4 regions of the Tardiphaga sp. 709 genome follow, and region 1 is predicted to be linked to each of the others. Evidence: riboswitches for the same ligand, from Rfam matches in the RefSeq annotation. Region 1 holds a riboswitch; each other region holds the start of a gene.
The links. Region 1 has a riboswitch for cobalamin ahead of RSO67_RS08745 (DUF1636 domain-containing protein). Riboswitches for the same ligand answer to the same signal wherever they lie in the genome.
Positions count from the first base shown of each region.

Region 2: linked by a shared signal. The riboswitch ahead of RSO67_RS23260 (ribonucleoside-diphosphate reductase subunit alpha) and the one ahead of RSO67_RS08745 (DUF1636 domain-containing protein) in region 1 are both predicted to bind cobalamin.
Region 3: linked by a shared signal. The riboswitch ahead of RSO67_RS18795 (TonB-dependent siderophore receptor) and the one ahead of RSO67_RS08745 (DUF1636 domain-containing protein) in region 1 are both predicted to bind cobalamin.
Region 4: linked by a shared signal. The riboswitch ahead of metE (5-methyltetrahydropteroyltriglutamate--homocysteine S-methyltransferase) and the one ahead of RSO67_RS08745 (DUF1636 domain-containing protein) in region 1 are both predicted to bind cobalamin.

Region 1 is NZ_CP135529.1:1,724,614-1,730,384, reverse strand. It holds gene RSO67_RS08765 (putative bifunctional diguanylate cyclase/phosphodiesterase) at 1-661, opposite strand, end outside; gene RSO67_RS08760 (tyrosine protein phosphatase) at 933-1,445, shown strand; gene cobS (adenosylcobinamide-GDP ribazoletransferase) at 1,438-2,202, opposite strand; gene cobT (nicotinate-nucleotide--dimethylbenzimidazole phosphoribosyltransferase) at 2,203-3,258, opposite strand; cobalamin riboswitch at 3,358-3,549, shown strand; gene RSO67_RS08745 (DUF1636 domain-containing protein) at 3,658-4,107, shown strand; gene cobU (bifunctional adenosylcobinamide kinase/adenosylcobinamide-phosphate guanylyltransferase) at 4,104-4,634, shown strand; gene cobW (cobalamin biosynthesis protein CobW) at 4,635-5,648, shown strand; gene cobN (cobaltochelatase subunit CobN) at 5,664-5,771, shown strand, end outside.
Region 2 is NZ_CP135529.1:4,791,245-4,797,015, forward strand. It holds gene RSO67_RS23240 (glycosyltransferase family 87 protein) at 1-1,171, shown strand, start outside; gene RSO67_RS23245 (HD domain-containing protein) at 1,143-1,784, opposite strand; gene RSO67_RS23250 (GlxA family transcriptional regulator) at 1,957-2,916, shown strand; gene RSO67_RS23255 (hypothetical protein) at 2,923-3,108, opposite strand; cobalamin riboswitch at 3,298-3,513, shown strand; gene RSO67_RS23260 (ribonucleoside-diphosphate reductase subunit alpha) at 3,632-5,771, shown strand, end outside.
Region 3 is NZ_CP135529.1:3,840,447-3,846,217, reverse strand. It holds gene typA (translational GTPase TypA) at 1-1,554, opposite strand, end outside; gene RSO67_RS18800 (alkaline phosphatase D family protein) at 1,784-3,337, opposite strand; cobalamin riboswitch at 3,481-3,674, shown strand; gene RSO67_RS18795 (TonB-dependent siderophore receptor) at 3,780-5,771, shown strand, end outside.
Region 4 is NZ_CP135529.1:143,873-149,643, reverse strand. It holds gene RSO67_RS00735 (ATP-binding protein) at 62-1,045, shown strand; gene metE (5-methyltetrahydropteroyltriglutamate--homocysteine S-methyltransferase) at 1,093-3,480, opposite strand; cobalamin riboswitch at 3,584-3,796, opposite strand; gene RSO67_RS00725 (peptidoglycan DD-metalloendopeptidase family protein) at 3,965-5,356, opposite strand; gene RSO67_RS00720 (protein-L-isoaspartate(D-aspartate) O-methyltransferase) at 5,463-5,771, opposite strand, start outside.

The sequences.
Region 1 (5,771 bases):
CCTGCAGTTCAGCCTGCTTGATACGCAGCGCCTTCTCCGAATTCACCCGCTTCTCGAAGTCGGAGTAATTGCCGAGCAGCATGAAGAGAACGGCCCCGATAACCACGACGAAGTTGAAGGCGATGGAGACGAAGACCACATTGTCGCTGGAGCCGAAAAAGAACGCGAAGGGCACGACAACCAGCGCCATCACGATCAGCGCTGCCGCGCGCAGATGCATGAGGCAGAAGCCGCAGCCGATCGATGTCACGGCCATAAAGAACGCAACGTGGCTTTTGCTATAGGCGTCGCCATAGGGAAACAGGCTGAGGCTCCAGGCAGTGAACGCGACGCCGAGAATGCCTGCAAAGATGATGGAGCCGGTGAGCTTTTCTACGGCCTTGTTGAGTGACAGCGTGGTGTGCCGCGCTCTCAGCCAGCTCAGTATCCGGATCACACAAATTGCATCGAATGCAGCGGGGAGATAGACGGTAAGCAGATGTGGCGCCGTACCATAAAAGGTGATCGCAAGTGCCGTCGTGTTGACGACCACCAGTGCATACATCATCGGCACCTGACGGGTGAAGGCAGCGAGTTTTGCTTCCACCAGTTCGGGGTTTTCGCGCGGCACCCGGAAGATCGTTCCGATTTGTGATGCCGCCATTTCGAAGTAGTTCAGCATCGTACCGTCCTGGACTCTGCACTCGTGAGTTAGATACCTATCGCAACTTCTTTAAGATTGGCCTGCCTCGGCTGCTGAAAGTTCGAGATAGTAACCGATTGTTCCGATTGGTGTATTTTCCTCGGATTGCGATGGTGCAAGTGCGAAAAGGTCGGGGGTGGTATTATGAAACCGACCTTGCATCATCGACATCGCAGCGGCATGAGGTTGAAGATGGTCCATTCGCCGTGGGTGAGAGGAAGGACATGACAACAGCGAGCAGGGTGTTCGAATGATCTATGTGAGCTCGCTCGGGGGCCTTGCTGCTGTGGCAGATTTGCTGCCGTCCTTCGATCTGCTGACCCTTCTGTCGCCCACAACGAGCGAGCGCGACTGGAGCGGGTTGGCGCGTGAGCGTCATGTGGAGCTGACCTTTCACGATATCGTTGAAGTGACGCCGGACCTGATCGCGCCCGATGCCGACGTCGTGGATGCCATTCTTCAATTTGGCCGCGGCAGCATCGCTGATCGCCCGATGCTCATTCATTGCTGGGCCGGCATCAGCCGTTCCAGCGCTGCGGCTTACGCCATCGCCTGCGATCGCAATCCTGGCTATGAGGCGGCAATTGCAGATGAACTACGCAAACGTTCGCCCTATGTGACTCCGAACAAATTGATGGTGCAATTGGCCGACGAACAGCTTGGCCGCAAAGGCCGCATGGTCGAAGCCATCGCGTGCATCGGCCGCGGCGCTGACGCCTTCGAAGGTGAGCCCTATCGATTGCCGTTGAGCTGGCCTATTTGATCAGGGCTGCGACGCCAAGCAGAAAGCCGATCTCGAATAGTTGCTCGACGGCACCGAGCACGTCGCCGGTGTAGCCACCGATTAGACGGCGCGACCAGAGTGCGAGCAACGCGGCGAGCGCTGCGCCGAGCAGAAGACCCGCAGCGAGTGAGGCGAGCGAGACGAGCGCCAGCGGGATCGCCGCAAGCACGATCACAACAAGTGCAAACAACGATTCCTCAAACCGCACGGGCGCTTCGGCGTAAGTGACCTTCATCGCACTGGTATCGCCGCCGTAGGGCAGGCGGTTCATCACAAGGGCCGGCATGGCGCGGGCTGCGGCGTGGACGGCGATCAGCGCTGTCGCACCTGCCCACATCGGCAATATGGCGAGCGCCGCAATGCGCAGCGCCGTGCCGAGGCCGAGTGCCAGAGCGCCGTAAGTACCGATGCGGCTGTCCTTCATGATCGCAAGACGCTTCTCGATGGTCCAGCCGCCGCCGAAACTGTCGGCCGTGTCGGCCAGGCCATCTTCGTGCAGGGCGCTGGTGATGACGATGCTTGTTGTAATCGCCAGCAAAGCCGCGATCAGCGGTGACCAGAATTCGCTGGCAACGAGAAACACGATTGCGGATGCGGCGCCAATGCCGGCACCGACGATCGGAAAATACTTCATTGCACGCGCAAGCCAGTCAGCCTCTTGCGCGTCGCCAGTTGCCGGTACCGGCAGCACCGTCAGGAAACGGATCGCATTCAAGAGATGCGGATCCAGTCTCATCTAGATCTTTCCGGCCAGCACGTCGTCGAGGCTCGCAACGTCGGTCAGCATGCGCGCGGCGGCACGGACCAGCGGCACCGCAAGCAGCGCGCCGGTGCCTTCACCGAGCCGCAAGCCGAGATCGAGTAGCGGCGTCGCATCGAGTGCGTTCAGCACGATGTCATGGCCGCGTTCGGCCGAGCGGTGTGCGAAGACGCAGTAGTCGCGTGCAGCCGGGGACAGGCGAACGGCAAGTAATGCCGCGGCGCTGGAGATGAAGCCGTCGATGATCACCGGCCGCCGTTGCGAGGCCGCGCCGAGGATCGCTCCGGCCATGCCTGCGATTTCCAGTCCGCCGAATTCGGCAAGCACATCCAGCGGCGCAGTTGCGTTGCTGCGTGCAGCCGCCTTCGTGATCGCCTCGCGCTTGCGCGCCATACCCGCGTCGTCCTGCCCGGCACCAATGCCGATACAATCATCCAGGGGGGCCGGCGCGAGCCGATGAACCACCAATGCCGAGGACGCCGTATTGCCAATTCCCATCTCGCCGAGCGCGATGATGTCGACGCCGGCCTTGATCTCACCGACGGCGATCCGGTAGCCGCGCGATAGTGCATCCGCCGCTTGCTCTGCTGTCATCGCAGGTTCGCGCGCCGCGTTGGCGGTGCCCATGCGGACCTTGGCGTCGATTAACTTCGGATGGACAGGCAGTTCCGCAGCGACGCCGATGTCGATCACGCGGACGTCGATATTGTTGGCCGTGGCAAATGCATTGGCCGTGGCGCGGCCGGCCAGATAGGTCATCACCATCGCAACCGTGACCGCCGACGGATATTGCGACACGCCTTCGGCCACGAGTCCGTGATCCCCCGCAAATACCAGCAGCACGGCATTGTCGCCGCGCGGTTCGCCGGGATGCCGGATCATGCCGAGCTGCAGCGCCAGGTCCTCGATTCTCCCCAGCGATCCCGGCGGCTTGGCCTTGCCGTCGATGACGGCACGGATGCCTGCCGCGATCTGCGGGTCAACAGGCGTAATGGCGGGCGGCTGCCACAAGGGCTGGGAATGGGCGGACATGAGGTTCCTTTTCGCGGCCTAACTGACGCAAGACGACCTGCAAGGTCAACAGGTCCGGGCGACAGTCCGTCGGCGCGGTTGACCCCGGCGCACCCGGCAGATAGCGTCTTTTGCGATGGTCCTTCCGCGTGGAAGGTGAATAGGGAAGCCGGTTTGAGGCCGGCGCTGCCCCCGCAACTGTAAGCGACGAGCCCGCGCCGGTGCCACTGGGAATTCTTCAGAATTCTTGGGAAGGCGGCAACAGGCTTTGACTCGCAAGCCAGGAGACCTGCCATCACGAACTGTGCTTTGGAGGCGTCGTCGGGGCGGGGTGCACCGGACGGGAGCGAACCGACGGCAATGCTGTCGGCGCGATCCAACAAAGCTCGTAAGCCCGTGAGGGCGTGAACTGAGCATGTAATGGATCACGACAGCGCCGATATCTCTGGCGAACAAATTTCGGTCGAACCGCCGCGCCCCGTGCCGGCTGGTCCCGTGGTCGTGAGCGTTTGCATCAGCTGCAAGGCCGCCGAAACCGGCACGATCGTCGGGCCGGACATGTTCGATGCCGTGAAGGCCGCGCTCGGCGATGGCGATGCCGCCGTGATGGTGCGTCCGGTGCAATGCCTCAGCGTCTGCAAGCGACCGGCGACGGTCGCGGTGACAAGCCCCGACGGCTACACATTCCTGTTCGGTGATCTGCAGACCGACAGCGGCAGCGCGGCGCTGGTGTCCTTCGTGGAGTCTTATCAGAAATCCGACTACGGTCTGGTGCCTTGGCGGGAACGCGCCGAGGTGCTGCGCAAGGGCATGGTGGCGCGCGTGCCGCCGTTGCGTTGGTCGCCTGAAGACGGGCGTGCGCCAAAATGACCGCGGCCTCCACCACGTTGGTGCTGGGTGGTGCGCGCTCGGGCAAGTCGTCCTTCGCCGAAAAGCTGGTCGATGGCATCGGCCTGACGAAAATCTATCTGGCCACTGCGACGGCCGGCGATAAAGAGATGCACGCCCGCATCGCGCAGCATCGCAGGCAGCGCGGTGAAGGCTGGATCACCGTGGAAGAGCCGCTCGCGCTGGTCGATGCCCTGACGCGTGAGGCCACGGTCGGGCGCGTTGTGCTGGTGGATTGCCTGACACTGTGGCTGTCGAATCTGATGTTGGCCGAGCGCGATCCAGAGATTGAAGCCAAGCGCCTTGTGCGTTTTCTCGATGTCTCGCGCTATCCGATCGTGTTCGTGTCCAACGAAGTCGGCCTCGGCCTCGTGCCGGAGATGCCGCTCGGCCGTGCCTTTCGCGATGCGCAAGGCCGGCTCAACCAGATCATCGCGGCCGCCGTGCCGAATGTTGCTTTCATTGCAGCCGGGCTTCCGCTCTGGCTCAAGCGCTCCCAGGAGAATTGAATGTCCCGCGTTCCCGTCACCGTCCTCACCGGATTTCTCGGCGCCGGCAAGACCACGCTGCTGCGCTCGCTGCTGACCCAGGCCGATGGCCGCCGCATCGCCGTGATCGTCAATGAATTCGGCGATGCCGGCTTCGATGGCGGTCTTGTCGAGGAATGCGCGGCAAAGGCCTGCGCGCCCGGCGATATCGTCGAGCTCACCAATGGCTGCATCTGCTGCACGGTCGCTGACGATTTCGTGCCGACCATGGACAAGCTGCTGTCTCGTGAACGTCCGCTCGACGCCATCGTCATCGAGACGTCCGGTTTGGCGCTGCCGCAGCCGCTGCTGAAGGCCTTCGCATGGCCCGCGGTAAAGACCCGCGCCACTGTCGATGGTGTCGTCACCATTGTCGATGCGCTGGCTTTGTCCGAGGGGCGCGTGACGCTGGACGAAGATGCCGTTGCCGAGCAACGCGCCAAGGACGAGGGTATCGAGCACGACGATCCGATCGAGGAAGTGTTCGAGGACCAGCTCGCTTGTGCCGACCTTGTGGTGCTGTCGAAAAGCGATCTCGTCGCTCCAGAGAAGCTCGCCGAGATCGAAGCCAAGCTGAAAGCCGTGCTGCGGCCGGGTGTCAGCATTGTGCGCTCCAAGGGTGATCTCGCACCGTCGGTGCTGATCGGGCTCAACGCCGCCGCCGAGGACGACATGGCCGCCCGCGTCGGTCATCACGGTGAAGAGGAAGAACACGACCATGACGATTTCGACAGCATCGTCGTCAAACCGACCGCTGCGGCTAGCATCGACGCGATGCGTGCGCGCATCAGCGACGCGCTTGGCCTCGACGGTGTGCTCCGCGTGAAGGGCCATGCCCGCATTACGGACAAGTCCGCGCCGATCGTCGTGCAGGCCGTCGGCGCCCGCGTTGAACTCGCCTTCGCCCGGCCGGACGTGATGCAGGCCGAGCATCTGGTAGTCATCGGCCTCAAGGGATTCGACGGCGACGCGGTACGAAAGGCACTCGCCGGGTAACGCAGGTTCACCCGCATGCATCTGAAGCTCGACACCTCCGGCAGTATTGACGACGGCGACGTCGCCCGCGATCTCGGGCAGGACACTGCCGATATCGTCGTGCTGTCGGCGGCTGACAGCGAT
Region 2 (5,771 bases), 3.1 Mb from region 1:
GACACCCGAGCGTGGCCCAATTCCGCCGGCGCTGCTGATTGTCTGCATCATCCTGGCGATGTTGCATCTCGCCTTCTTCCCGACCTTCTACGGTCGCGGCTGGATCTATGAAGACGGCCTCGGCTCGCCCACCGATTTCGTCAATGTGTGGTCTGCCGGGCGATTGGTGCTCGATGGTCATCCGGCCTGGGCCTATGACTGGGACATCCAGAAAAAGGTCCAGATCGCTGTTCTCGGTCAGAGCTATCCCGGCAATTTCGCCTGGCACTATCCGCCGCCGTTCCTGTTCATCGCGGCACTGCTCGCAAAGCTGCCTTATGCCGTGGCCTTTGCCGGCTGGGCTGCAGTCAGCTTCGTGCCGTATCTGGCGGCGATGCGTGCGATCGTCGGTCGTCCCTTTGGCCTTTTATTGGCTGCGGCTTTTCCGGTGGTGATGACCAACGGCCTTGTCGGGCAGAACGGATTTCTGACAGCGGCGCTGATCGGCGGCATGCTGGTGCTGCTGCCGACGCGGCCGATCCTGTCGGGGATCTGTCTGGGCCTGCTCAGCTACAAGCCGCAATACGGATTTCTGTTTCCGCTGATGCTGATCGCGGTGTCACAATGGAAGGCGTTCGTCAGCGCAGGCATCACCACCGTGCTGCTGGCCGCGGTGTCGTGGCTCGCTTTCGGCACCGAGAGTTGGCAGGCCTTTATTCACTGGATGCCGATGTTCTCGCAGGCCTTCCTTACCGAAGGCCGCGCGCCATGGGGCAAGATGCAGAGCATCTTCGCACTGGTGCGCTATTTCGACGGTAGCGAGCCGCTGGCCTGGACGTTTCAGTGGATCATGATTGGTGCTGTCGTAGCGGCGCTGGTGCCGGTGTGGCGCAGCAGCGTGCGCTACGAGCTGAAAGCCGCTGCGCTGGCAGTCGGCGCCTTGCTCACGACGCCCTACCTTTTCCTGTACGACGTGATGGTGCTTGCGATTGCCATCGGCTTCATCGCCCGTATAGGTCTCGCGGAAGGCTTTCGCCGTCACGAACTGCCGGTGCTCGGTCTCGCTGCTGCGCTGCTGATCGCCTATCCATTTCTCGGCGCGCCAACTGGCTTCGGCGCAACGCTGCTGGTGGCAGCGTTGATCGCCATGCGTGTGCGGGAGGCTATTCGCTCCACGCCGAGTTCAGAATGATGCTGCAGAAATTCGCGCGCTTGTAAGTGGGGTCGCGGAGGTCGAGCACGTCGGCCTTGACGTTGCCGAAGGTGGTCTCGGGCTTGTGGATCGTCCCTGCAGCGAATGCATCGATGATGCCGTTCTTGAAGTCATGGCCGCGCGGATGGCAGGCACACACTTCGTGGCGCTGATGATCGGTGAAGGCGTCGTACTCAAGACCCAGCACATCCATCTCGACACCCGCTGTCACGAGCGCCACCACGGGCCGCTTGTGCTTGGGAATGCCCGGTGTCGTGTGAAGCGCGATGGCGTCCCAGACATCGTCGATGTCGCGCTCATCAATCCTGTGGTTGCGTAGAAAGTCCGCGGCAGCATTCGCGCCATCGACCTCGAAGCGTTCCTCCTTGCTCGCATAAGGCGCCTGCAGGCCCATGTCGTGAAACATCGCGCCGACATAAAGTAACTCGGAATCGACCTTGAGACCCTTGCGCTGCCCGGCGAGCGCGCCGAACAGGAAAACCCGATTGGAGTGATGATACAGAAGATCGCTTTCGGTATCGCGCACCAGTTGATCGATTTGGCGGGCGAGGGCGCTGTCTGGCACTTTGATGCCGGCTATGGTCTTGCTCATGGGATGCTCCTTGCAATCTGGATTGTCATCCACCCTTGTCGCCCCGGCGCGTTGTATCCTCAATCGCCCGGCCACCTTCGAGACTGCCATTCACCCGTGATTTCCTGCCGCAAGACGACTATCTGTTCAGAATGACCTGGGCCTGTCCTCGCCATTGGAATGAAGCCTCACCATGAAGAGCGTTGCCCTCGCGATATTCCCCGGCGTCCAGTCGCTGGATGTGGCCGGTCCGCTCGATGTGTTCATGGAGGCCAATGGCTTCGTCGCGCCGGGCGACGGCTACGACATCACACTTGTCGCTGCAGACTGCGCGCCGCTGCGTGCATCGAACGGCCTGAGGATGTCCGCTGATCTGACGTTCAGTGACGCGGACAAACCCTGGGATCTGGTTCTGATGGCCGGCGGGCCAGGGCTGCCGACGGCTGAAGCCGATCCGCAGCTTACACAGTGGCTGGCCAATGCGGCGCTCCATGCGGAGCGTTATGGTTCGGTGTGCACCGGGGCATTCGCGCTCGGCCATGCAGGCTTGCTCGACGACAAGACGGTGACGACACACTGGCAGAATGCGCCGCTATTGGCGCTGCGTTTCCCCAAAGCGCATGTGGAGTTCGACCGCATCTATAGTCGTGACGGCGCCCTGGTGACGTCGGCCGGCGTCACCGCAGGCATCGATCTGGGTCTTGCTCTGGTCCAGGAAGATCATGGCGCGGAGGTCGCGCTGGCCGTGGCCAAGCGTCTTGTCGTTGTCGCGCAGCGCCAGGGTGGTCAGTCGCAATTCAGTCCCTATCTGGTGCCGCCGGCCGAGTCGGGCTCGCCGATCGCGCGAGTTCATGCCCATGTGATGGCCCATCTGCGCGATGCGCACAGCGTGGACGAACTGGCCGATGTGGCGGGCATGAGCGCGCGGACTTTCGCGCGGACATTCAAGCAGGAAACAAGGATGACTCCGGCGGATTTTGTCGAAGGCGCTAGGATCGACACGGCGCGTAACCGCCTCGAAGGCAGCGATCTGCCGCTGAAAGTCGTGGCTTATGAATCCGGTTTCACCACCGCCGAACATATGCGTCAGGTGGTCGTACGACGGCTCGGCCTGACGCCCAGCCAGTATCGGGCCAGCTTTCGCGCGGTCTGATTCTGCTCAGGCGAGTTGCAGCGAAGAAATCGGATCGCTGGCGGGGAAGCTGTCCATCAGCGCCTCGTTCAGCATCTCGTCGAGCCGGCGCCGGGCGGTCTGCTCCGTCGTCTCGAACGCCGCGAGTGCGCCCGGATGCTCGACGAAAGCGTTGAGTTTGATCCTCTCAGTGGTCGTTACCAGGTTGCGCATCGCATCCTCCATCGGTTGATGACGGTGTTTTGCGCCTCACGGTCCTTTCGGACAACGAATCGCATCGTTCAGAAACGGCCAACGACCCCGCGGTTTCCGCCACGCAAGCGGTTGTCCACTGAACCAACAGCCCTACCGAATTTGTTGCGTTCGGCGCCAATGCTCGCTTGACACTTCACCGCAGGTCACACCAAATGTAGACGTCACGGTCCGCCCTGTCGCAAGACTTGGTGGCTAAGAGGGAAGCCGGTAAAGACGTTGTTTTGCGTCATATTCCGGCGCTGCCCCCGCAACTGTAAGCAGTGAGTCTGTTTCGATTGAAGTCACTGATGCGCAAGCATCGGGAAGGCTGAAACAGACATTGACCTGCGAGCCAGGAGACCTGCCGCGACACCAGAACGTCCATGGGCGGGGTGTCCCAGCGGTCGCTTGCAGGCAATGCCGGCGGATCTCCGCCGTGTATTTTGCAGCGTCCTTTCGGCCCCAGCCCCCATTGCTTGATGCATCACACGGGGTCTTGCCGATGCCTACTTCATCTTCTGTTTTGTCCAACGGACGCGATGCGGCTCATGCGCCGCTGATTCAACTGTCGCCGGAAACGCTCGCTGCGCCTGCGCGCGAACCCTCAATGCAGATCATCCGGCGCAACGGCACCGTATCTCCCTTCGACGGCAGCAAGATTTCCGTGGCCATGACCAAGGCTTTCCTTGCGGTCGAGGGCCACACGGCAGCGGCGTCGCGCCGCGTCCATGAGGCGGTGGAACAACTGACCGGCGAAGTCGTGGCGGCGCTGACGCGCCGCGTCGGTGAAGGCCGCACCTTCCATATCGAGGACGTCCAGGATCAGGTGGAACTGGCGCTGATGCGCAGCGAGCACCACAAGGTGGCCCGCGCCTATGTGCTGTATCGCGAAGAACGCGCGCGGACCCGCGCCGAGGAACTGGCCGCCAAGCCGGCGCTCGTCTCCACCGCACCGGTGCTGCATGTCACGCTCGCCAACGGCACCCGTGCGCCGCTCGATTCGGCGCGTCTGGCGCTGATCGTCAACGAGGCCTGCGCCGGTCTCGACGGAGTCGATGCCGCCCCGGTGCTCGAGGAAACCCGCCGCAATCTCTATGACGGCATCACGCTGGATGAACTGGCACTGGCCGGCATCATGGCCGCGCGCACGCTGGTGGAGCAGGAGCCGAACTACACCTTTGTCAGCGCCCGCCTGCTCCTCGACAAGCTGCGCACCGAAGTTCTGTCCTTCGTTCACGGCAGCCCGACCCACGCGTCACAGGCCGATATGACGACGCGTTACGCCGAATATTTCAGCGCCTATATCAAGACCGGCATTGCGGCGGAGCTGCTCGATCCCGAACTCGCGCGCTTCGATCTCAAGCGAATCGCTGCCGCGCTGAAGCCGGAAGGGGACCTTCAGTTCCAGTTCCTGGGCCTGCAGACGCTCTATGACCGCTACTTCCTGCATGTGCAGGGCAATCGCATCGAACTGCCCCAGGCCTTCTTCATGCGCGTAGCCATGGGCCTCGCGCTACGCGAGATCGACCGCGAAGCCCGCGCCATCGAATTCTATAATCTGCTGTCGTCGTTCGACTTCATGGCCTCGACGCCGACGCTGTTCAATTCGGGCACGCTGCGTCCGCAGCTGTCGTCCTGCTTCCTCACGACCGTAGCCGACGATCTCGACGGCATCTTCAAGTCGGTGAAGGACAATGCGCTGCTGGCGAAATATTCCGGTGGTCTCGGTAATGACTGGACCCGCGTGCGCGGCCTCGGTGCCCACATCAAGGGCACCAACGGCGAGAGCCAGGGCGTGGTGCCATTCCTCAAGGTCGCCAACGATACGGCCATCGCCGTCAATCAGGGCGGCAAGCGCAAGGGCGCGGTCTGCGCCTATCTCGAGACCTGGCACATCGACATCGAAGAATTCCTCGATCTCCGCAAGAACACCGGCGACGACCGCCGCCGCACCCACGACATGAACACCGCCAACTGGGTGCCGGATCTGTTCATGCAACGCGTCGAGGCTGATGGCGAATGGACGCTGTTCTCGCCGGACGAGACGCCGGAACTACATGATCTCTACGGCAAGCCCTTTGCCGAGCGCTATGCCGCTTATGAAGAGAAGGCGGCGCGCGGTGAAATCCGCGTGTTCAAGAAGGTGCGGGCCACCGATCTGTGGCGTCGCATGCTGACCATGGTGTTCGAGACCGGCCATCCCTGGATCACCTTCAAGGATCCCTGCAACCTGCGCTCGCCGCAGCAGCATGCTGGCGTCATTCACTCGTCGAATCTCTGCACCGAGATCACGCTGAATACGTCCGATGACGAAGTCGCAGTCTGCAATCTCGGTTCGGTCAATCTCCTCAATCACATCGGCAAGGATGGTCTCGATCATGCGCAGCTCAAGCGCACCGTGACCACGGCGATGCGGATGCTCGACAACGTCATCGACATCAATTTCTACACCATCCCGGAAGCACGCCGCTCGAACCTCAGGCATCGTCCGGTCGGTCTCGGCTTGATGGGCTTTCAGGATGCACTGCAGGTGCAGGGCATCGCGATGGCGTCCGATGCGGCGGTGGCCTTTGCAGATACCAGCATGGAGGCGATTGCCTTCCATTCGATCTCGGCGTCGGTCGATCTTGCCGGCGAGCGCG
Region 3 (5,771 bases), 2.1 Mb from region 1:
ATAGACCTTCCAGCCCGGCTCGATCATCATCGGGCCGCGATCTTCCAGCTTGAACATGGCATAGGCAACCGCTTCGCCCTGGTCGTTGGAGATCAACACGCCGTTGCGGCGGCCGGCGATCTCGCCCTTATAGGGCAGGTAGTCGTGGAACAGGCGGTTCATGATCGCGGTACCCTTGGTATCGGTCATGAGTTCGCCCTGATAGCCGATCAGGCCGCGGGTCGGCGCGTAGAAAACCAGACGCAGGCGGTTGCCGCCCGACGGACGCATCTCGATCATCTCGGCCTTGCGTTCGCTCATCTTCTGAACGACGACGCCGGAGAATTCCTCATCGACGTCGATGACGACTTCTTCGACCGGCTCCAGCGTGTTGCCGTTCTCGTCCTTGGTGAGAACCACGCGCGGACGCGACACCGAAAGCTCAAAGCCTTCGCGGCGCATGTTCTCGATCAGGATCGCGAGCTGCAATTCGCCGCGGCCCGACACTTCCATCGCGTCGCGATCGGCAGATTCGACGACCTTGAGCGCGACATTACCTTCGGCTTCGCGCAGCAGGCGGTCGCGGATCAGACGGCTGGTGACCTTGTCGCCTTCGGTGCCGGCGAGCGGCGAATTGTTGACGATGAAGGACATCGACACGGTCGGCGGATCGATCGGCTGCGCCTGGATCGGAATTTCAACCGACGGATCGCAGAAGGTGTCGGCGACAGTGCCCTTGGGCAGGCCGGCGATGGCGACGATGTCACCGGCTTCGGCGAGCTCAACCGGCTGACGCTCAAGACCACGGAACGCCAGGATCTTGGTGATACGGCCGGTTTCAACAACCTTGCCGTCGCGCGACAGCACCTTCACGCTCTGGTTCGGCTTGACCGAGCCCGCCGAGATACGGCCGGTGATGATCCGGCCGAGATAGGGGTTGGCTTCGAGGATGGTGCCGAGCATGCGGAACGCACCTTCTTCCACCACCGGCGGCGCGACATGCTTGATGACGAGATCGAACAGCGGCTTCATGCCGACGTCATGCGACGCGTCCGGGCTGTCGGCCATCCAGCCGTTGCGGCCCGATCCGTACAGAATCGGGAAGTCGAGCTGGTCGTCGGTGGCGTCAAGCGCTGCAAACAGGTCGAACACTTCGTTGACGACTTCGGTGATGCGGGCGTCCTGACGGTCGACCTTGTTGATGGCGACGATCGGCTTGAGGCCGAGCTTCAACGCCTTTCCGACCACGAACTTGGTCTGCGGCATCGGGCCTTCAGCAGCGTCGACAAGCACGATCACGCCATCGACCATCGACAGGATGCGTTCAACTTCGCCGCCGAAGTCGGCATGGCCCGGGGTGTCGACGATGTTGATCTGGACCTCATCCCACAGCACCGAGGTGCACTTGGCGAGAATGGTGATGCCGCGCTCTTTTTCGATGTCGTTCGAATCCATCGCGCGTTCCTGGACGCGCTGATTGTCGCGGTAGGTGCCCGACTGTTGCAGCAGCTTGTCGACGAGAGTCGTTTTGCCGTGGTCAACGTGGGCGATGATAGCAATGTTGCGAAGGTTCATAGGTCTTCTTCTGGTTACGGTCTGGGTGCCCTTGAGCGGGTTCAACAAGACATGCTCGACAAAAGGCCTCAGCCTTGCGCTCGAGCGCGTTCGATAACTGCCTCGTCTGAAAACGCGCTGGGGCAATCCCTCCAAAAGCAAACCCGGCCAGAAGGGGCCGGGTACTCGGACGCGTTGCGGCGCAATATAGGGGAAAATCGCCGAAAAACAATGCGAATCTGCCAAATGGTTAGCCCAATTTCGGGTCCAGAACCGTGGCCCAAAGGGCCATATCGGCCCGATCTCGCAAGGTAACGGTCATTTGGCCGCTTTGGCCGTCGATTTTGACGTGGCCGAAGAACTGCATGCCTGCCGACGGGGGCAAATTCTGCTTATCGGGCCCCGGCGCCTTCACGAAACGGACCTCAGGACCGAAGGTATCGTCGAGCGCCGCCGGCCCAAAAGTTCCGGCGTGAAACGGGCCCGAAACGAACTCCCAGAACGGCTCGAAATCCTGAAACTGCGCCTTGTCGGGATTGTAATAATGCGCCGCCGTGTAATGCACGTCGGCGGTCAGCCAGACCGTGTTGCGGATACCGGCCGATTTGATGAAGCGCAGGATATCGGCAATTTCCAGCTCGCGGCCCCGCACCGGTCCGTCGCCCTGCGCGATGGCCTCAGAGCCGGTTTTGTCGGCAGCGTTGTCATAGACGACGAGGCCGATCGGCATGTCGGCGGCGATGACCTTCCAGGTCGCCTTCGATGCGATCAAGGCGCGCTTCAGCCAGGCCATCTGCTCCGGGCCGATGAAATATGCGTCGGGACCATAGCTCGCCTGCAGGTTCGGGCCGTTGGGCCCGCGATAGCTGCGCTCGTCCAGCATAAAGACATCGAGATGCGGGCCGTAATTGAGCGTGCGATAGACGCGGCCGGGTTCGGCCGGATTGATCGAGATCGGATACATCTCGTGAAAGGCACGCGCGCCGCGCGCAGCCAGCAGCGTGATGTCGCGCTCCTTGTAGGACGCCGGCAACTGCTTCGAGAGCGACCAGTTGTTGGTGACCTCGTGATCGTCCCACTGGCCGAAGATCGGCACTTGCGCATTGAATGCGCGGACATTGTCGTCGAGCAGATTGTATTTGTGCGCGGCGCGGAATTCATCGAGCGTTTCGGCGACCTTCGCCTTCTCCGGCACGGTTATGGTGTTTTTCCAGATCGTGCCATCCGGCAATTTCACTTCGGGCAGGATCGGACCGTCAGCATAAATCGTATCGCCGGAATGGATCAGGAAATCCGGGTTGTGCTTGCGCATGGTGGCGAAGGTGACCATGCCGCCATCCTCGGCATTGATGCCCCAGCCCTGCCCGGCGACATCGCCGCCCCAGACAAAGGATACATCGCGGCGATCGGCCGGCGCGGTGCGAAAGCGGCCGATCACAGGTTCGCTGACGATTTCGGGATGCGACAGATCGCGGAATTTGACGCGGTAGAAGATGTCCTGTCCCGCGGGCAGATTATCGAGCAACAGCTTCGCCGTGAAATCGCTCTCGGGCAGCGCCGTGATAACCGGCAACATGCGCACATTGCTGAAGGATTCGGTCGTGGCGACTTCCACCATCATCTGCGCCGGGCGATCGGCGCGCGACCAGATCATGCCGCTGCTCGTCCCGACATCGCCGGACTGCACGCCATGCGACACGACCGGACGATCCTGCGCGCGGCTGAGGTAAGGCATCGCCAGGAAGCTTGCGCCTGTTACGGCTGAGTGCGCGAGGAAGCGGCGACGGGATAAACGTAGTGCCATGGCGAACTCCTGATCCTGGCTCTGGCACCAGTGGCTCTAGGCAGATCGCTTGACGCTGCGATGACAGGTGATGCGCAATATCAACACCCGCCAAAGCAAGCTGCGAATGACTGGCAGCTTGATTGACACATTTGGAAATTTCACCTTAACGTGAATGCGACGGTTCCCCTTCGGGGATCAAAAGGGAATGCGGTGAGGGGGATCCCCCGATTCCGCGGCTGCCCCCGCAACTGTAAGCGGCGAGCCTGCGCCAAGAGCCACTGGGTATTCACCTGGGAAGGCGGCGACAGGCACTGACCCGCGAGCCAGGAGACCTGCCGCCAGTCGTGGTCACACGCGAGCACATTGGGCGGGGTGTCCTGGTGGAAGTCACACTGCCTGTTTGAAAGCGGCGGGGCGACTTGGTTTGCGGTGACGTGCCACGTAACCGCGAGTCCTGTTCATGACCTCCGTTTCTCCAGTCGCATTGAAGCGACATACGCCCTTTCTTTATTCTATTGCTCTCTCCTGCTTGTTGTGTCCGAGTGAAAGCTGGGCACAAGCTGCACAGCCCAGCCAGACGCTCGATCCTGTTGTAGTTCAGCCGTCAGCGACGCCTCAGCGGGCACGCCGCGCCACGAACGGCACTGCATCGCGCGCTGCGCGCTCGCGGCAGCAGCGCAATGTCGCCGCCAATACCGGCGCGCCGGTTGCCACGCCGACAGGCCCTGTCTTCGCAGCGCCGACGCTCAACCTCACCGGCACGACATCCACGGGCAGCCGCCTCGGCCTCACGCGCCTGCAGACGCCGGCCAGCGTCGAAGTGATCTCCGCCGAGACTATGGCCGAACGCGGCCAGCAGAACGTGGTCGATGCCGTCACGCAGAATGCTACCGGCTTTACGGCCATCGGCGAACCCGGCAATGGCGGCATCGCTTTCAGCACCCGCGGCTTCGCCGGAAGTGGCTCCGTCACTTCGCTTTATGACGGCACGCGCCTCTATGTCGGCTCCGGCACGGTGAACTTCCCCTTCGACACCTGGACCGCCGAGAAGATCGAAGTACTGCGCGGCCCGGCCTCCGTCATGTATGGCGAAGGCGCTATCGGCGGCGCCATCAACGTGATTTCGAAATTGCCGCTCTGGGTGCCACGCAACCAGGCTGAAATCTCGCTCGACAGCAACATGACGCGCCGCATCGCCCTCGATAGCGGCGGTCCGGTCAGCAAGGACGTTGCCTATCGCATCGCCGTCACCGGCAACGCGTCCGATGGCTGGGTCGATCGCGACAACACCTCGAACATCGCGCTGCACGCCGCGGTGCAGATCAAGCAGACCGAGGACATCACCTGGACGCTCTCCACCGACTATGGCGACCGCCATCCGTCAAAATATTTCGGCACGCCGCTGATCAATGGCCAGCTCAATGAGGCGATCCGCTTCAAGAACTACAATGTCAGCGACAGCAACATTCGCTATCAGGACAGCTGGAGCCAGGTAAAGACCGAGTGGCAGGTCAGTGACGGCATCACCCTGCGCAACACGCTCTATTACATGTATGCGAAGCGCCACTGGAAGGAGGTCGAGATCTACGGCTTCAACTCCGGCACCGGCCTGATCGATCGCAGCGACTATTTCGAAATCTTCCACCAGCAGCAGCAGATCGGCGACCGCATGGACGCCACCTTCCAGGGCCATCTGTTCGGCATGGTCAACACCTTCGTGGCAGGCTTCGACGTCAACCGCATCGACTTCAAGCACACTAACAATTCGCCCTATGGCGGTACGTCGTCGGTCAATCCATATAATTTCGATCCCGGCCTGTTCAGTAGCCCCGATCCGACGATTCCCGGCTTCAAGAGCGTCGCCAATCAGTACGCGTTCTTCGCGGAAAACCGACTGGCCGTCACCGAACAATTGTCGCTGATCGCGGGCGTCCGCCAGGACCAACCGACCGTCGAACGAACCGACTACCGCAATCCCGCCAACAGCTACACACGGGACTATTCGGCGACATCCTGGCGTGTCGGTGCGGTCTATACCCCCATCCAGAATCTCGCGTTCTACGGCCAGTATTCCACGGCGGCGGATACGGTCGGCGGACTGATCTCGGCGAGCAACGCCAATGCGAAGTTTGAGCTGGCGACCGGCAAGCAGGCCGAGATCGGCGTCAAGCAATCGTTCTGGGGCGGCCGCGGCGAGTGGACGCTGGCCGCCTATCAGATCGAGAAAAACAATCTGCTGGCGCGCGACCCGAACAATCTCGACTTGGTGGTGCAAGTCGGCCGGCAGTCGTCGCGCGGTGTCGAGGCGTCGATCGGCCTCGTGCTCGATCACGGCTGGCGCATCGATGCCAATACCGCTTTCCTGCGCGCGAAGTATGACGACTTCCTGCAGCCCAGTGGCGTGAACTTTGCGGGCAATGTTCCCGTCAGCGTGCCACAGAACGTCTCCAAC
Region 4 (5,771 bases), 1.6 Mb from region 1:
TTTGTACCGCTTGCGGATGTGTTCCGGGCTCGATATGGGTGCGCGCCGAGGAAAGTCAAAAATGTCAAAAAAGCCCAATAAAACAAGCCGCCGCCCTGCCAAAAAGGCCCCTGCGACCCGCACGTCCAAGACCGTCCGCACGACCGCGGCAAAACGTCCGCGACCAGCCGCCGCCGCCCAGATCGATGAGCGGATCGCGCTCGCCCTTGAGGCCATTGCCGCCGGCATGGCTGCGGCGGCGCCGAAGTTGTCCAACGCTGATTCTCTGGGCAGCGCCGAAGCCTTTATCTGGCATCCCGACGGCCGCCTTGCGCCGGTGCCGAAGGTCTCGAGGGTCGATATCGGCCTGCTGCAGGGCATCAACCAGCAGGTCGACACCCTGATCGAGAACACCCGACGCTTCGCCAACGGCCTGCCGGCCAACAACGCGCTGCTCTGGGGCGCGCGCGGCATGGGCAAGTCATCGCTGGTCAAGGCCGCGCATGCCTCAGTCAATGCCAGCAAGTCCGTCGCTGGTCGTCTCAAGCTGGTCGAGATTCATCGCGAGGACATCGAGAGCCTGCCGGCGCTGATGGAACAGATCCGCGCCTCGGATTTTTATTTCATCGTGTTCTGCGATGATCTTTCTTTCGACGGCAACGATGCGTCCTACAAATCGCTGAAAGCCGTATTGGAAGGCGGCATCGAAGGCCGGCCGGACAACGTGATCCTCTATGCGACCTCGAACCGCCGCCATCTTCTGGCGCGCGAGATGATCGAGAACGAACGCTCGACCGCCATCAATCCCGGCGAAGCGGTCGAAGAGAAGGTGTCGCTGTCGGATCGTTTCGGCCTCTGGCTCGGCTTCCACAAATGCAGCCAGGACGAATATCTCGACATGGTGCGCGGCTATTGCAGCCACTATGGCCTCAAGACCGACGCCGCCGAGCTGGAGCGAGACGCATTGGAATGGTCGACCACCCGTGGCTCGCGCTCAGGTCGCGTGGCCTGGCAGTTCGTGCAGGAGCTCGCTGGCCGTCTCGGCGTGAAGCTCGCCACAAAGTAAAGGCAAATGCCGCCCCGTCATGACAACGGGGCGGCATTCGACTCGCCCTAGGCGAGGCTTCGCAACTCACGCGCTGCCGCGACCATATTCACGAGCGCAGGCCGCACCTCCTCCCATTTCCGGGTCTTCAGCCCGCAATCGGGATTGATCCAGAGCTGGGAGTCCGCCAGCCGCTGCCGTGCAAGCTTCAGCAGATCGAGCATGTCGCGCGTTTCAGGCACCCGCGGCGAGTGGATGTCATAGACCCCAGGACCTATCTCGTTCGGATACTTGTAGGTCCTGAACGCATCGAGCAGCTCCATCTTCGATCGTGACGTTTCGATGGAGATCACATCGGCATCCATGGCACCGATCGCATCGATGATGTCGTTGAACTCCGAGTAACACATATGAGTATGGATCTGCGTGTCATCCCGCACGCCTGACGAACAGATGCGGAAGCTCTCCACGGCCCAATCGAGATAGGACTTCCATTCCGATTTGCGCAGCGGAAGCCCTTCGCGGAGTGCCGCTTCGTCGATCTGGATCATGCCGGCGCCAGCTTTCTCCAGATCCGTCACCTCATCGCGGATCGCGAGTGCGATCTGGCGACACGCGACTTCGCGGGGAATGTCATCGCGCACGAACGACCAGTTCAGGATCGTGACGGGCCCCGTCAGCATGGCCTTCATCGGCCTCTCGGTGAGCGACTGCGAATATTGCCACCATTCGACGGTCATCGGATGCGGCCGGGACACGTCTCCGAACAGCACGGGAGGCCGCACATAGCGGGAGCCATAGGACTGCACCCAGCCATGCTTGGTGAAGGCGAAGCCGGAAAGTTGCTCGCCAAAATACTGCACCATGTCGTTGCGCTCGAACTCGCCATGCACCAGCACGTCGAGACCGATATTCTCCTGCCAGCGAACCGCCCTCGCCGTCTGGTTCTGCAGGAACGTCTTGTAGGCGGCATCGCTGAGTGTACCCCTGACATGGGCTCCGCGTGCGTTTCTCACTTCCGTGGTCTGCGGAAACGAGCCGATGGTCGTTGTCGGGAATGCCGGCAGCTTGAAGCGTCGATGCTGATCGGCCGCACGTGTGGCAAAGTCATTGCCGCGACGTCGCATGGTCGCATCAACAGCGGCGACACGCTTGGCGACAGCAAGATCGTGGATCTTCGACGATGCCAATCGCGCAGCCGCCGCGGCATCCGACGCGGCAAGCGTTGCAGCGACATCCGCGCGGCTGCCAGCCAGCGCCGATCCGAGCGCGGCCAACTCCTCCATCTTCTGGACCGAGAAAGCCAGCCAACTTTTGACGTCCGGATCGAGATCATTCTCAAGGCCCAGATCAATCGGCACATGCAGCAGCGAACAGGACGGCGCGAGTTCCACGCGATCCCGCCCTAGCAGATCGACCATGGGCTCCAGCCCATCAAGCAGGCTGGACAGATCGGACCGCCAGATATTGCGGCCATCGATCACGCCGAGCGAGAGGATCATGTCCTTCCGCGCCTTCGCAGCGACTTCATCGAACTGGTCCGATCCACGGACCAGATCGAGATGAAGTCCGGCGACGGGAAGCGACAGGGCCAGATCGAGGTTATCGCCAAGTTCGCCAAAGTAAGTGTTTAGCATGATCCTGAGCTGCGGGACCGCTTCTGCAAAGGCAGCGTAGGTCCGCTGCAGCGCTTGCCGGGCGAGTGCATCGAGATCGAGCACGAGACACGGCTCATCCAGTTGCACCCATTCGGCCCCTTTGTCGGCCAGTTCGCCGAGTACCTCGACATAGACGGGCAGCAATCGATCGAGCAGCGTCACCGGGTCGAATGAAGCATCCATACTCTTGGCCAGTTTGAGATAGGTCACAGACCCAACCAGCACAGGTCGTGTCTGATAACCCAGCGATCTCGCCTCCTCGTACTCCTTGATCGGCTTGCGCGATGCGAGACTGAAGGTCTGATCCTGCGCCAGTTCAGGCACCATGAAATGGTAGTTGGTATCAAACCATTTGGTCATCTCCTGTGCTGGTACGCCTTGCGACGTATCATGCGTATGAGAGCCGTGCGTGCAGGCCTCGTCATGCGCATCGCCTTGTGATCCACGCGCCATGGCAAAATAGGTCGCGAAGGAAACGTCTCCTCCCTTCCAGCCATAGACCTTCGGAATGGCGCCTACCATGACGCTGGTATCGAGTACCTGATCGTAGAATGAGAAGTCGTTCGACGGCATAACCGTGATCCCGAGCGACTTCTGACGTGCCCAGTTTGCGGCACGCAGCCCGACGCCGACATCGATCAGCGCATTCTCGTCGATTGCACCGGACCAATAGCTTTCCAGCGCCATCTTGAGCTCACGCCGCGGACCGATCCGTGGCGTTCCCAAAGTAGCAACAGGAAGCGAGGACGTAGATTTGGCAGAAGACTTGGAAGAAGTAGACTTTGACACAGTAGACATGGCTTAACCCCAATGATTGGGGGCAAAAGGCCAAAGTGACACGTCTGGATTCCACGACGGCAGTCGCGGAATCGCAACCGCACCACCGGGACACCCCGCCCGAGGACGTTTATGTTGTCGAGGCAGGTCTCCTGGCTCGCGGGTCAATGCTGCTGTCCGGCCTTCCCAAAACCTTTGCAGGTCTCAGTGACTTTAATGGACAGCGGCTCACCGCTTACAGTTGCGGGGGCAGCTCCGGCCTTGGCTTAACGCCTCACCGGCTTCCCTCTTAGCTTCGGGCAAACCTTCCCGAAGAACCACGACATGTCCACATATGGGCAACATCGCGCGGCAGTCAACCGAGCTTGCGTGCGCAAGCTGCCCACTCGCAGCAGCGCGTTGAAGACTCCGGAGCTGGAGTGGGCCGTAGCCCCGAGATCAAACGCAGCAAGCCCGGCACGAGGCCGGGCTTGCTTAAATGCGAACTACACTTCGTGGATTGCGCTTACGCCCCGTTGAGGAACTGCAGCGGATCGACCGGCGACGAGCCCTTGCGGATCTCGAAGTGAAGCTGCGGCGAAGTAACCTCACCAGACTGGCCGGACTTGCCGATCACCTGACCGCGCTTGATGGTCTCGCCACGCTTCACCATCAGCTCACTCGCATGGGCATATGCGGTGACGTAGCCGTTGGAGTGACGAACGAGGACCAGATTGCCGTAACCCTTCAGCTCGTTGCCGGAATAGGCAACGACGCCATCTTCGGCAGCCTTGATCGGCGTGCCTTCCGGCACGGCGACGTTGATGCCGTCGTTGGACTTGCCATTGGTCTTGGCGCCATAGCCTGTGACCACGCGGCCGCGCACCGGCCAACGGAACGTCGGCAAAGCGCCGGTTGCGTCAGCGGCTTTAGTCGGCGATTCCGGCGCGGTTTCTTCAGGCGTCGTCGTGGCACTTGCCAGACGGGCCTTCTGTGCGGGCTCGGCAGAAGCAACACGGGCCACGGCAGCGGACGTAACCGCGCCAACCGGGGCGGCCGTCACGGCTGCGACGGGCGCAGCAAGCGGCGCGGCCGCGGGAGCCGCAGAAGCCGTACGCGCCCCCGGTATCGTAATCTTGGAGCCGAGCTTCAACTGGGCAGTCGGCGCCAGACCATTGGCGCGTGCGAGTTCGGCCACCGACACGTTGTTCCGGCGCGAGATGCTCATCAGCGTATCACCGCGATTGACAAAATGCGTGGTCGACGCGCCGACAGCAGGTTTGTTCGGAGCAGCAGCAACGGCCGGAGTTGCCGCAGCGCCCTGGCGCGGAATGATCAGCGACTGGCCGGGCGACAGCGCGCGGGGACCCTTGTAGCCATTGGCCTGCAGGATCGCGGCCGACGAGACGTTGTAGCGCTTCGCCAGACCGTCGAGCGTATCGCTGGTGCCGACGATGATCGAGGTGCCGCCATCACGGGCAAGGCCGTTGGTCGCTGCAACCGAGCGCGGCGCCGTGGAGCCGGTGGTTTCGATCGGCGCACGTGCGGGCGGCGGCGTATACATACCGTTGCCGCCCCCGCTGACGGGTGCAGCCGACGCAACCGGACGAGATGTCGGCGCCGAGATCGGCGGCGGCAAAGCCTGGGATTGATACTGCGGCTGCGGATTATAGGCCGGGCGCTGATACTGCGGCAGTTCCTGGCGCTCGACCGGCGCGCGTGGTGCGCGCTGCGGCACCGAGCCGGTGGTTTCGCCTTGCCAGCCAAAGCCACGGGACTGACCTGAGTCAAAATTTGGATTCTGAGATAGGCGTGTCTGCATGTCGGCGCTGCAGCCGGCAAAACCGATAGACATCAGCGCCAGCACCGCGACCTGCGGAGCGCGGCGCGAGTAAAGCAACTCGACAACGCTGGACATTGGTTACTCACTCATACGCAACAAACAACTGAATTGAGTAAACACCGTCTCCGTTACCAAGCCTTTAACCTTGCGACCAACACGTGACAGCCGTTCACGAACTTTTTCAGAGTTCGCGCGCGATGCCCGGAAGTGCTGGCACAAAACGCACGTCCACGAGGTCCTTTCGCTCCAATCCATCCCCGGTTTTGCGGATCCGGACCAGGGTCTGGACGCCATTGTGAGGACCAACCGGCGCAAGCAGAATACCCCCCTCCTCAAGTCGGTCGGTCAGCGCCGCGGGCACCTCCTCCACAGCGGCGGTCACGATGATCCGGTCGAACGATCCGAGATTGGCAGCCGGATTGAGCCCATCGCCGAGCATGACCTCGATATTGTGGAGGCCGAGCGCCTCCAACCGGGTCCGGGCAGCATC